Regions from separate parts of the Pelosinus sp. sgz500959 genome, predicted to be linked through region 2. Evidence: a T-box and tRNA genes for the amino acid it is inferred to sense, from the RefSeq annotation. Region 2 holds a T-box; the other holds one or more tRNA genes.
The links. A T-box is a leader RNA that pairs with one kind of tRNA and senses whether it is charged. The one in region 2 lies ahead of ileS (isoleucine--tRNA ligase), so its partner is inferred to be a tRNA-Ile.
Positions count from the first base shown of each region.

Region 1: it encodes a tRNA-Ile, which carries the amino acid that the T-box ahead of ileS (isoleucine--tRNA ligase) is inferred to sense. The anticodon was not compared.

Region 1 covers NZ_JBGJZL010000003.1:419,797-424,884, forward strand. Annotated here, with positions in the region: gene rpoD (RNA polymerase sigma factor RpoD) at 1-885, shown strand, start outside; tRNA gene ACAN52_RS06860 (tRNA-Asn) at 1,097-1,172, shown strand; tRNA gene ACAN52_RS06865 (tRNA-Ile) at 1,185-1,259, shown strand; tRNA gene ACAN52_RS06870 (tRNA-Glu) at 1,277-1,351, shown strand; tRNA gene ACAN52_RS06875 (tRNA-Val) at 1,356-1,431, shown strand; gene ACAN52_RS06880 (tRNA (adenine(22)-N(1))-methyltransferase) at 1,511-2,200, shown strand; gene ACAN52_RS06885 (Nif3-like dinuclear metal center hexameric protein) at 2,191-3,309, shown strand; RNA gene rnpB (RNase P RNA component class A) at 3,419-3,771, shown strand; gene trxA (thioredoxin) at 4,070-4,393, shown strand; gene nirJ2 (putative heme d1 biosynthesis radical SAM protein NirJ2) at 4,716-5,088, shown strand, end outside.
Region 2 covers NZ_JBGJZL010000002.1:80,808-85,895, forward strand. Annotated here, with positions in the region: gene proC (pyrroline-5-carboxylate reductase) at 1-175, shown strand, start outside; gene ACAN52_RS03085 (RNA-binding protein) at 168-953, shown strand; gene ACAN52_RS03090 (DivIVA domain-containing protein) at 970-1,416, shown strand; T-box leader at 1,514-1,729, shown strand; gene ileS (isoleucine--tRNA ligase) at 1,765-4,551, shown strand; gene ACAN52_RS03100 (DUF5665 domain-containing protein) at 4,660-4,944, shown strand; gene ACAN52_RS03105 (nitroreductase family protein) at 4,963-5,088, shown strand, end outside.

The sequences.
Region 1 (5,088 bases), on a different contig from region 2:
AAAGAAGAAATTACTGCAGATGAAGTCGATATCGATTTAAGCATTCCTGATGGTATTAGTATTGATGATCCTGTTCGTATGTATCTGAAGGAAATTGGTAGAGTTCCATTATTGACTGGTGATGAAGAGATAAAACTTGCTCAGCGTATGGAACAAGGGGATGAAGAAGCAAAACGACGTTTAGCTGAAGCTAATTTACGTTTAGTTGTTAGTATCGCAAAACGTTATGTTGGGCGTGGGATGTTATTTTTAGACTTGATTCAAGAAGGTAACTTAGGTTTGATCAAAGCTGTTGAAAAATTTGATTATAACAAAGGTTATAAATTCAGTACCTATGCGACATGGTGGATTCGTCAAGCGATTACACGTGCGATTGCTGACCAAGCGCGAACCATTCGAATTCCGGTGCATATGGTAGAGACGATTAATAAATTGATTCGTGTATCAAGGCAGCTGCTTCAAGAGCTTGGACGTGAACCACAACCTGAAGAAATTGGTAAGGAAATGGATATTAGTGTTGAGCGAGTACGTGAAATTATGAAAATCGCTCAAGAGCCAGTATCTTTAGAGACTCCAATCGGTGAAGAAGAAGATTCTCATTTGGGAGATTTCATTGAAGATCAGGATGCACCTGCTCCAGCCGAAGCTGCTTCTTTTATGTTATTAAAAGAGCAGTTGGAAGAGGTATTGGATACGCTGACTCCTCGCGAGGAAAAAGTTCTCAGACTTAGATTTGGACTTGATGATGGACGAGCGCGTACGTTAGAAGAAGTTGGACAACATTTTGGTGTTACCCGAGAACGGATTCGCCAAATTGAAGCGAAGGCTCTTAGAAAATTAAGACATCCTAGCCGTAGTAAGAAATTAAAAGACTTTTTAGAATAACTTTGGTATTTGATAAAAACAGTAGCAGGTTTTTACAGCAGGAAATAAGGGATGGTTTCATATTATTATAAGAAGAAGCTTAAGTAGCGCAATAGGGTGTTGATAAAGCGGAATCAGCATAGATTAGTAAAATAATATATTTTTGATTCTGTGAAAAAAAGTTATTGACATAACATTGCTGTTATATTATAATAATCAATGTTGGTGAAATTCCTGGATAGCTCAGTTGGTAGAGCAATCGGCTGTTAACCGATCGGTCGTAGGTTCGAGTCCTACTCCAGGAGCCATTTTCATTACGAGGGCCTATAGCTCAGCGGTAGAGCAGCCGGCTCATAACCGGCTGGTCCCTGGTTCGATCCCAGGTGGGCCCACCATTTAAATTAAGACATATGGCCCGTTGGTCAAGCGGTCAAGACACCGCCCTTTCACGGCGGTATCGGGGGTTCGATTCCCCCACGGGTCACCATCTCGGGCGATTAGCTCAGCCGGGAGAGCGCCTGCCTTACAAGCAGGATGTCGGCGGTTCGATCCCGTCATCGCCCACCACATGATATCGAGATGCAAAGCATATGCTTTGCATTTTTTAGTTTAGGTAAGTTAATCATATGAAGTGAGGTGAGGGAAAATGAAACTTGGTGAACGATTGGCAGCGCTAGGAGCTTTTGTGCCTCAAGGGGCACGTTTGGCTGATATTGGCACAGATCATGGATATTTACCAATTGAGCTAATACAGAAAAAAATTGCTATTTCTGCTGTTGCAGGTGATATTCATAAAGGACCTTATCAAGCAGCGAAAGACAATATAGAGAGTTTAGGATTGGAAGAAAAGATTTCTGTGCGCTTTGGTAATGGATTAGCAGTGCTTTCTCCTGGTGAAGTTGATACAGTCGTCATTGCTGGTATGGGTGGTAGTACGATTATTGAGATCTTAAAAAGTCAACCTGAAGTAACATCTTCTGTTACACGTCTTATTTTACAACCGATGATCGCAGCAGTGGCCGTACGCTCTTGGTTAACTGCGAACAAATGGTGCATTGTGGATGAAGCCTTGGTGCAAGACGAGGGGCGATTGTATGAAATTATTGTAGCGGAGCAAGGGGTTTCCCCTGAATTTGAATCGATTATGTATGATATTGGTATGATATTATGGAAGAAGAAACCAAAGCTACTAGGGTTACACCTTGATCACTTAATTGCCCAAACTGAGCGGGTGTTACGCGAAATGGCAAATAGTGACAGTGCACAACAAAGTTCCAAATTTGATGAGTATACCAAGAGATTGGAACAATTGGAGGCTAAGAGACAATGTCTGTAAAATGTCAGGTTATAATGGATGCTGTGGAGCGATTGGCGCCAAGATATCTGGCTGAAAGTTGGGATAATGTAGGCTTACTATTAGGTAGCCCTGCCCAAAAAATTTCTAAGATATTAGTCACTTTGGATGTGACTCAATCCGTTGCCGATCAGGCTATTGAAGATGGTATTGATTTGATTATTACTCATCACCCAGTTATCTTCAAAGCGTTTAAAAACATTCGTACTGATTTACCGCAGGGACAACTTTTAGCAAGTTTATTAAAAGCAGATATTGCAGTATATGCTACTCATACCAATCTTGATAGTGCAATTGGTGGTGTGAATGATATTTTGGCAGAAAGATTCCAGCTACAGGATGCCAAGCCTCTTGCAGTGAGTTATACAGAAAAACTGTATAAGTTAATTGTGTTTATACCAAAAACTCATTTAGAGATTGTGCGCAAGGCTATGACGGAAGCTGGAGCTGGACATCTTGGAAACTATAGTCACTGTACATTTACAACACCTGGTACGGGAACGTTTATGCCTTTAGAGCAGGCAAAGCCTTTTATTGGACAATCAAGTACGCTGGAATTTGTCGAAGAAGTTCGCCTAGAAACAATTGTAACGGAGAAAAACAGTCGACGAATTATCAAGGAAATGCTGAAAGCTCATCCTTATGAAGAGGTAGCTTACGATTTAATTCTCCTTACTAATTCTGGCGATACCCTGGGGTTAGGACGTATCGGCAAATTGGCAACGCCTATGTTGCTGCATCAGTTTGTTGTTTGCGTTAAAAATTCATTAGGTATCGAGTATGCGAGTGTAGCCGGATCTAAAGAAAAGATGATCAAAAAAGTGGCAGTGTGTGGGGGAAGCGGTGCTAGTTTAATACATAAAGCGGCTTTTGCTGGTGCTGATGTACTTGTTACGGGTGATGTAAAATATCATGAAGCGCAAGATGCATTAGCTGCTGGTATTGCAGTAATTGATGCTGGACATTTTGCAACAGAGCAACCCGTAGTCTCTCATGTGGCTGAATATCTCATGGCATGTGGGAAACGGGATAAATGGGGCGTGGATATTGCTGTTGATTCTGTCAATCAAGATGTATTAGTCGTCTATTGATAAAAATTTTAGCATGTGGGAAATATTACAAAATGCATCTATATTGACGATGATTGTTTTCTGTGATAAAATATTAATCTAGCTAATTAAATAATCTTTATAAGTGCTGTGAGTAGGAAAGATGATCGCGGATGCCCATAAAGCATACGAGGAAAGTCCGAGCTCCATAGGGCAGGGTGCTGGATAACGTCCAGCGAGGGCGACCTCAGGGAAAGTGCCATAGAAATGTAAACCGCCGGTTATGCCGGTAAGGATGGAACGGTGCGGTAAGAGCGCACCAGCAGTCAGGTGACTGGCTGGCTAGGTAAACCCCACCTGGAGCAAGACCAAATAGGGAAGGGATGAAGCTGCCCGCTGAACCTTCCGGGTTGCGTCGCTAGAGCTGTCAGGTAACTGCCAGACTAGATAGATGATCATCACCACGTAAGTGGAACAAAACTCGGCTTATTGATAACTCACAACCTAATAAGAAAGATTGACACGTAGTGCTCGATGAGAGAACTACGTGTTTTGCATTTCGGAATCAGAATGTATAACAATTTCTTGATTCCAAGTAAGAACGACTAAGACTTCTTTATAAATTTAATACCGGACTTAAATGAAAGAAAAAAACTAATTAATAATTATATTATAGTAATTATAATTATTAATTGTTGACTTTTCTATGGTATTTTTCTACAATATAGATATACTCATCTTTGTATAAGGAGATAAGTATTGAGCAGACTAAAAGTAAAATTGAAATAATGGAGGCTACATAATGAGTGTATTAAATATTAGTAATGCAAGTGATTTCAATGATAAAGTGCTAAAAAGTGATAAACCAGTTCTTGTTGATTTTTGGGCACCTTGGTGTGGTCCTTGCAAAATGGTTGCTCCTGAACTTGAGGCTGTAGCTGAAGAATATGAAGATAAAGCGATTGTTGCTAAAATAAATGTTGATGAACAACAGCAACTAGCTAGTCAATATGATGTTATGAGTATTCCAACGTTATTGATTCTCAAAGATGGGAAAGAAGTAAATCGTCTTGTTGGATATCGTCCTCGCAAAGATTTAATGGACGCTATTGATAAAATGATATAATAAAAAAAGACTTGGCTTAGCCAAGTCTTTTTTACAAGTAATAGAAGATTTATTTACTTTGTTTTAAATCAAATTGTCGATTTTATTTAGAATGAATATTGTATATTTTTATAAAATTTATATTGTATAAAGAACGTTAATTTGCGATAATAGAACGCAAGGAAGAACAGAATTGTCGAAATTTAAGCAGATTTGACAGAGTTGTTTAAATGGTTTCAATTCCCGATTCTTGTCTGAGAAAATACACATCCTTTGGTAGTAGCAGTTTTTATAATGAAATCAATAGAATCATAGTATTGATGCAACATGGAGGGACTTATAGATGATTATTTCGTGGAATACTACGCAGGAATGTAATATTAATTGCATTCATTGTTATCGTGATGCAGGGACTAAACAAAATAATGAATTAAGTACAGCAGAAGGCAAAAAATTGCTTGATGAAATGGGACGTGCTGGTTTTAAAATTATTATTCTAAGTGGTGGCGAACCACTGATGCGGAAAGATATTTATGAACTTATTGCCTATGCAAAAAGTATTGGTTTAAGACCCGTACTTGGTACAAATGGTATTTTAATTACTGAAGAAGTGGCGGTAAAGCTAAAAGCTGCAGGCCTTGGTGCAGCAGGGATTAGTCTTGACAGTGTTGATAAAAAAGTTCATGATAAATTTAGACAATCAGAAGGAGCTTGGG
Region 2 (5,088 bases):
TCTTGAAACGGGTGAGCATCCAGCAAAATTAAGAGATATGGTTACATCGCCAGGTGGAACAACGATTGCAGGCATCCATGTTCTAGAACAAAGGGGCGTGCGTGTTGCCCTAATGGATGCGGTAAAAGCTGCGACACGACGTTCCCATGAAATGGGGAAAAAAACAGATGAGTGAACGCGAGAAAATTTTACGTTATTATCGAGCGAGTGGTGAAGGAGAGTTAGCAGCTCGCCTCTTAGATACTGCTGAACATGCACAACGCAATCGGAAATATAAAGTAAGTGAATTTCTTGATCCTCATGGTTATAGTATTGCTGAAACGATCGGGGCTCATTATAGCAGTCTAAAGTTAGTATCAAATGGTGGTTATCATGGTGCTGAACGAGTAAAGGTCATTTTTCTTAATGAGGAATTTCGCGGAACCCCTGACGCAAAGATCGAAGCGCTAGCCGTAACGTGGGATGAACGTTATTATGAGCTAACACACCGGGATGTGTTGGGAGCATTAATGGGTCTTGGCATTAAACGGGAGATTATTGGTGATATCATTATGCGTGGACATGGCTGCCAAATTATTGTTGATTCATCCTTGTCAGGTTTTATTATTCAGGATTTTAAAATGATTGGCGCAGCACCTGTCACTGTATCTTCTTTAGGTTTGTCAGACATTGCACCTCGAGAAGAGAAGACAAAAGAAATCAGGACGACTGTATCAGCATTGCGACTTGATGTAGTAGCAGCAGCTGGTTTTGGTACTTCTCGGACAACAATGTCGGATGAAATTGGGATCGGTAAATTAAAAGTAAATTGGCAGGATGCAAAAAATAGTGCGAAGGCCATTAAGGTTGGAGATATTATTTCCATGCGTGGGCGTGGACGCGTTGAAGTCTGTGAAGTGTTAGGTCAAACCAAAAAAGGCAGAACCAGCATTTTATTAAAGCGTTTTATGTAGACTAGGAGGGGTAATCATGTTAACGCCATTAGATATTCATAATAAAGAATTTAAGAAAAGTTTTCGTGGCTATAATGAAGAAGATGTGGATGAATTTCTTGATCGTGTGATCAAAGATTATGAGCAACTCTATCGGGAAAATATCGAAATTAAAGAAAATCTAGATCGCTTAAGCAGCAAATTGGAACATTTTCAGCATATGGAAAATACATTGCATAATACCTTAATCATCGCCCAAGAAACGGCTGAAGAAGTGAAGTTAAATGCAAAGAGAACAACAGAGCTGATGATTAAAGAAGCAGAAGTTCAGGCGCGAAAAATCCTTGATGAAGCCACAAATAAAGTGCGACGTATGAATGATGAATATGAGGGATTGCAAAAACAAGATAAGGTATATCGTCTCCGTGTGCGCAACTTAGTACAGGCTCAATTGGATATTTTAGGCGATGTAATTGAGGATTAATCAAAAAAATAAATGACTTGATACTTAGGATAGGTTAAAGATTTGACTAAGTATCTTTCTTTATGTATAATGAAGAAATACAAAATTATACATAGTTAGATTAGTGATGATGGAGACAGTAGCCATAATGTGGAATTTCACAGCGAGTTAGGAATAGTGTGAGCCTAATAAAGACCTTCATGGTGAAGATCACTCCTGAACTGCGAACCGAATGTTAAGTAGGCTTCGCCGTTTGACGAGCGTTATTTCGTTTAGTAGTGGCTGTAAAAAGTCATTAGGGTGGTATCACGGGAAACAACCTCTCGTCCCTTTCGGGATGGAGAGGTTTTATTTTTTGGAGGTGTTAGTTTGGATTATAGTAAAACATTAAATTTACCACAGACAGAATTCCCAATGCGTGGTAATTTACCGGAAAGAGAACCACAACTACTGGAATATTGGAATGAACAAAAAATTTATGAAAAACGTACAACAAAGGTTGGAAAACCAAAATTTATCTTACATGACGGACCTCCTTATGCCAATGGTAATATCCATATTGGTCATGCCCTAAATAAGGTATTAAAAGATATGATTTTGAAATATAAATCCTTACGTGGTTTTAATACTCCTTATGTGCCTGGGTGGGATACACATGGACTACCGATTGAACATGCTGCCATCAAGATTTTAGGTCTGAATCGTCATGAACTTAAGCCTCTTGATTTGCGCCGAGAATGTAAAGACTATGCATTGCAATTTGTGGATACTCAACGTAATGATTTCAAACGTTTAGGCGTTGCTGCCAATTGGGATCAGCCTTATGTAACCTTACGTCATGACTATGAGGCTAAACAAATTGAAGTATTTGGCGAAATGGCTAAAAAAGGGCATATTTATAAGGGGTTAAAATCAGTCTACTGGTGTACTTCTTGCGAAACAGCATTAGCTGAGGCTGAAATTGAATATGCTGAGAAAAAATCTCATACAATTTATGTTAAATTTCCATTAGTTGATGATAAAGGTACATTACCTGCTGATATTGCAAAAGAAAATGTATATGGTGTGATTTGGACAACGACCCCATGGACGATGCCTGCAAATGTGGCCATTGCTATTCATCCTGAATTTGACTATGCTTGGGTAGAAAGCCAGGGTAAAGTTTATCTTTTTGCCGTTGAATTAATTGAATCAGTAGCTAAGAATAATGGGCTTGAAGAATATACGATCCTTAAAACCATGAAAGGTGCAGAACTTGATGGCCTTGTTTTTGCACATCCGTTTATTGAGCGTCAATCCCCAATTATTTTAGCGGATTATGTTACCTTAGAGCAAGGTACAGGTTGTGTTCATACTGCGCCAGGACATGGTCCAGATGACTTTGAGATCGGTGTGAAGTATGGTTTGCCAATTATTAATCCTGTTGATCATGCAGGAAAATTCACTGCTGAAGGTGGCGTTTTCCAAGGAATGTTTGTTCATGATGCAGATGTTCCAGTCATTAAGGAACTTGCAGCACGTGGACTGCTACTTGGCAAAGGCAAAGTGAAACATCAGTATGCTCATTGCTGGCGGTGTAAGAATCCTATTATTTACCGGGCCACAGAGCAATGGTTTGCATCAGTTGATGGATTTAGAGAACAAGCCTTGCAGGCAATCAAAGAAGTACAGTGGGTTCCAACTTGGGGTGAAGAAAGAATTCATAACATGGTCGCTGATCGTCATGATTGGTGCATTTCACGCCAGAGAATCTGGGGTTTACCTATTCCTATTTTTTATTGCACAAGTTGCAATGAACATGTAATTAATGATACTACCATTACAGCAGTGAAAGATCTCTTCCGCGAGGAAGGATCAGATGCTTGGTGGGCTAAAACCGCAGCGGAAATTTTGCCTACTGGTTTTACTTGCTCTCATTGCGGACACGATTCTTTCCGCAAAGAAACGGATATTATGGATGTTTGGTTTGATAGTGGTTCAAGTCACGCAGCTGTACTTGAACAACATGAAGAACTGGCATGGCCTGCGGATTTATATTTGGAAGGAAGTGACCAACATCGCGGTTGGTTCCAGTCTTCGCTGCTCACTTCGGTCGCAACCAAAGGAACAGCTCCTTATAAGGCAGTACTTACCCATGGTTTTGTTGTTGATGGTGATGGACGTAAAATGTCTAAATCTGTTGGTAATGTCATTTATCCTCAAGAAGTCATTAATAAATATGGTGCAGATATTCTAAGGCTTTGGGTAGCTTCTGCTGATTATCAAGCTGATGTTCGTATTTCTAATGACATCTTGAAACAATTGTCTGAAGTGTATCGTAAGATCAGAAATACATTCCGCTATATCTTGGGCAGTGTAAGCGACTTTAATCCAAAGACAGATAAGGTTAGCTATGAGCAATTACTGGAGATTGATCGCTGGGCACTCTTGCGCTTAGAACAAGTCCGTGAAAAGGTTACCACAGCTTATGAAGAATATGAATTCCATCTCATTTATCATACTGTGCATAATTTTTGTACCGTAGATTTAAGTTCAATTTATTTGGATATTCTAAAAGACAGAGTCTATACTGCAGTGCCGAATTCCATCGAGAGACGCGCTGCACAAACTGCCATGTATGAAATTTTGAATACCTTAGTCCGATTAATTTCACCAGTGCTGACCTTTACGGCTGAAGAAGTATGGCAACATATTTCTAAAGAGGAAAATATGCCAGAAAGCATACAGCTAGTTGATTGGCCAATTGCTCATGAGGAGTATCTTGATGCTGCTCTTGAGGAAAAATGGAATCATATATTAGCCATGCGTGGCGAAATTACCAAAGTTTTAGAAACCGCCCGTCGTAATAAAGTCATTGGACATTCTTTAGATGCAAATGTGACTGTATATGCTGATGGCGAAAATTATTCTCAATTAATGGCAATGAGTAAAGAATTAGCTAATATACTGATTGTTTCTAATATTAATGTTCTTGAAAATATTGCTCAAGCTCCAGAACATGCTACCAAAATTCCTAACATGGCATTGGCGATTGTTGTATCCCAAGCAGAAGGTGAAAAATGTGAGCGATGCTGGATTTATAGTGATACAGTTGGTCAGGCTGCTGAACATACAACCTTATGCCAACGTTGTGCCACTGTAGTTGAAAAAATTTAACTCTTTATTTTAATATCACTGATATCTAAAAAAAACCGGGATTATTCCCGGTTTTTTTATTTGTTTATGGAGATAATAGAAAAAGAACAAGATTCTATGGAGTGTATCATGAAAAATGAGTTAATGACTGAGCAATTACAAAAATTAGTTGATCATTTAGAATCATTCCGCATTGCTGAATATATGGAGTTATTAGAACGTCCGATTAAATTAATTTTAATTAATTTAATCGCTGGCATTGCGAGAGGTCTCGGAATTGCCATTGGAGCTACAGTGTTTTTTGCTCTTGTAATGAATTTTCTCAGACAGCTTATTTTGCTCAATCTACCAGGTATTGGTGGTGTTATTGCAGAGATTGTACATATTGTAGAAATGAAAAATGGAAATTATTAAAATAGGGAGTGTTCAACGATGACAAAAGATGTATTTGATTGTATGCGAGAGAGCTATAGTGTAAGAGAGTTTAAACCACATGACATACCAGAACCCACCTTAACTCGAATTTTAGAAGCTGGTTGTTGGGCGCCCAGTGCGGGC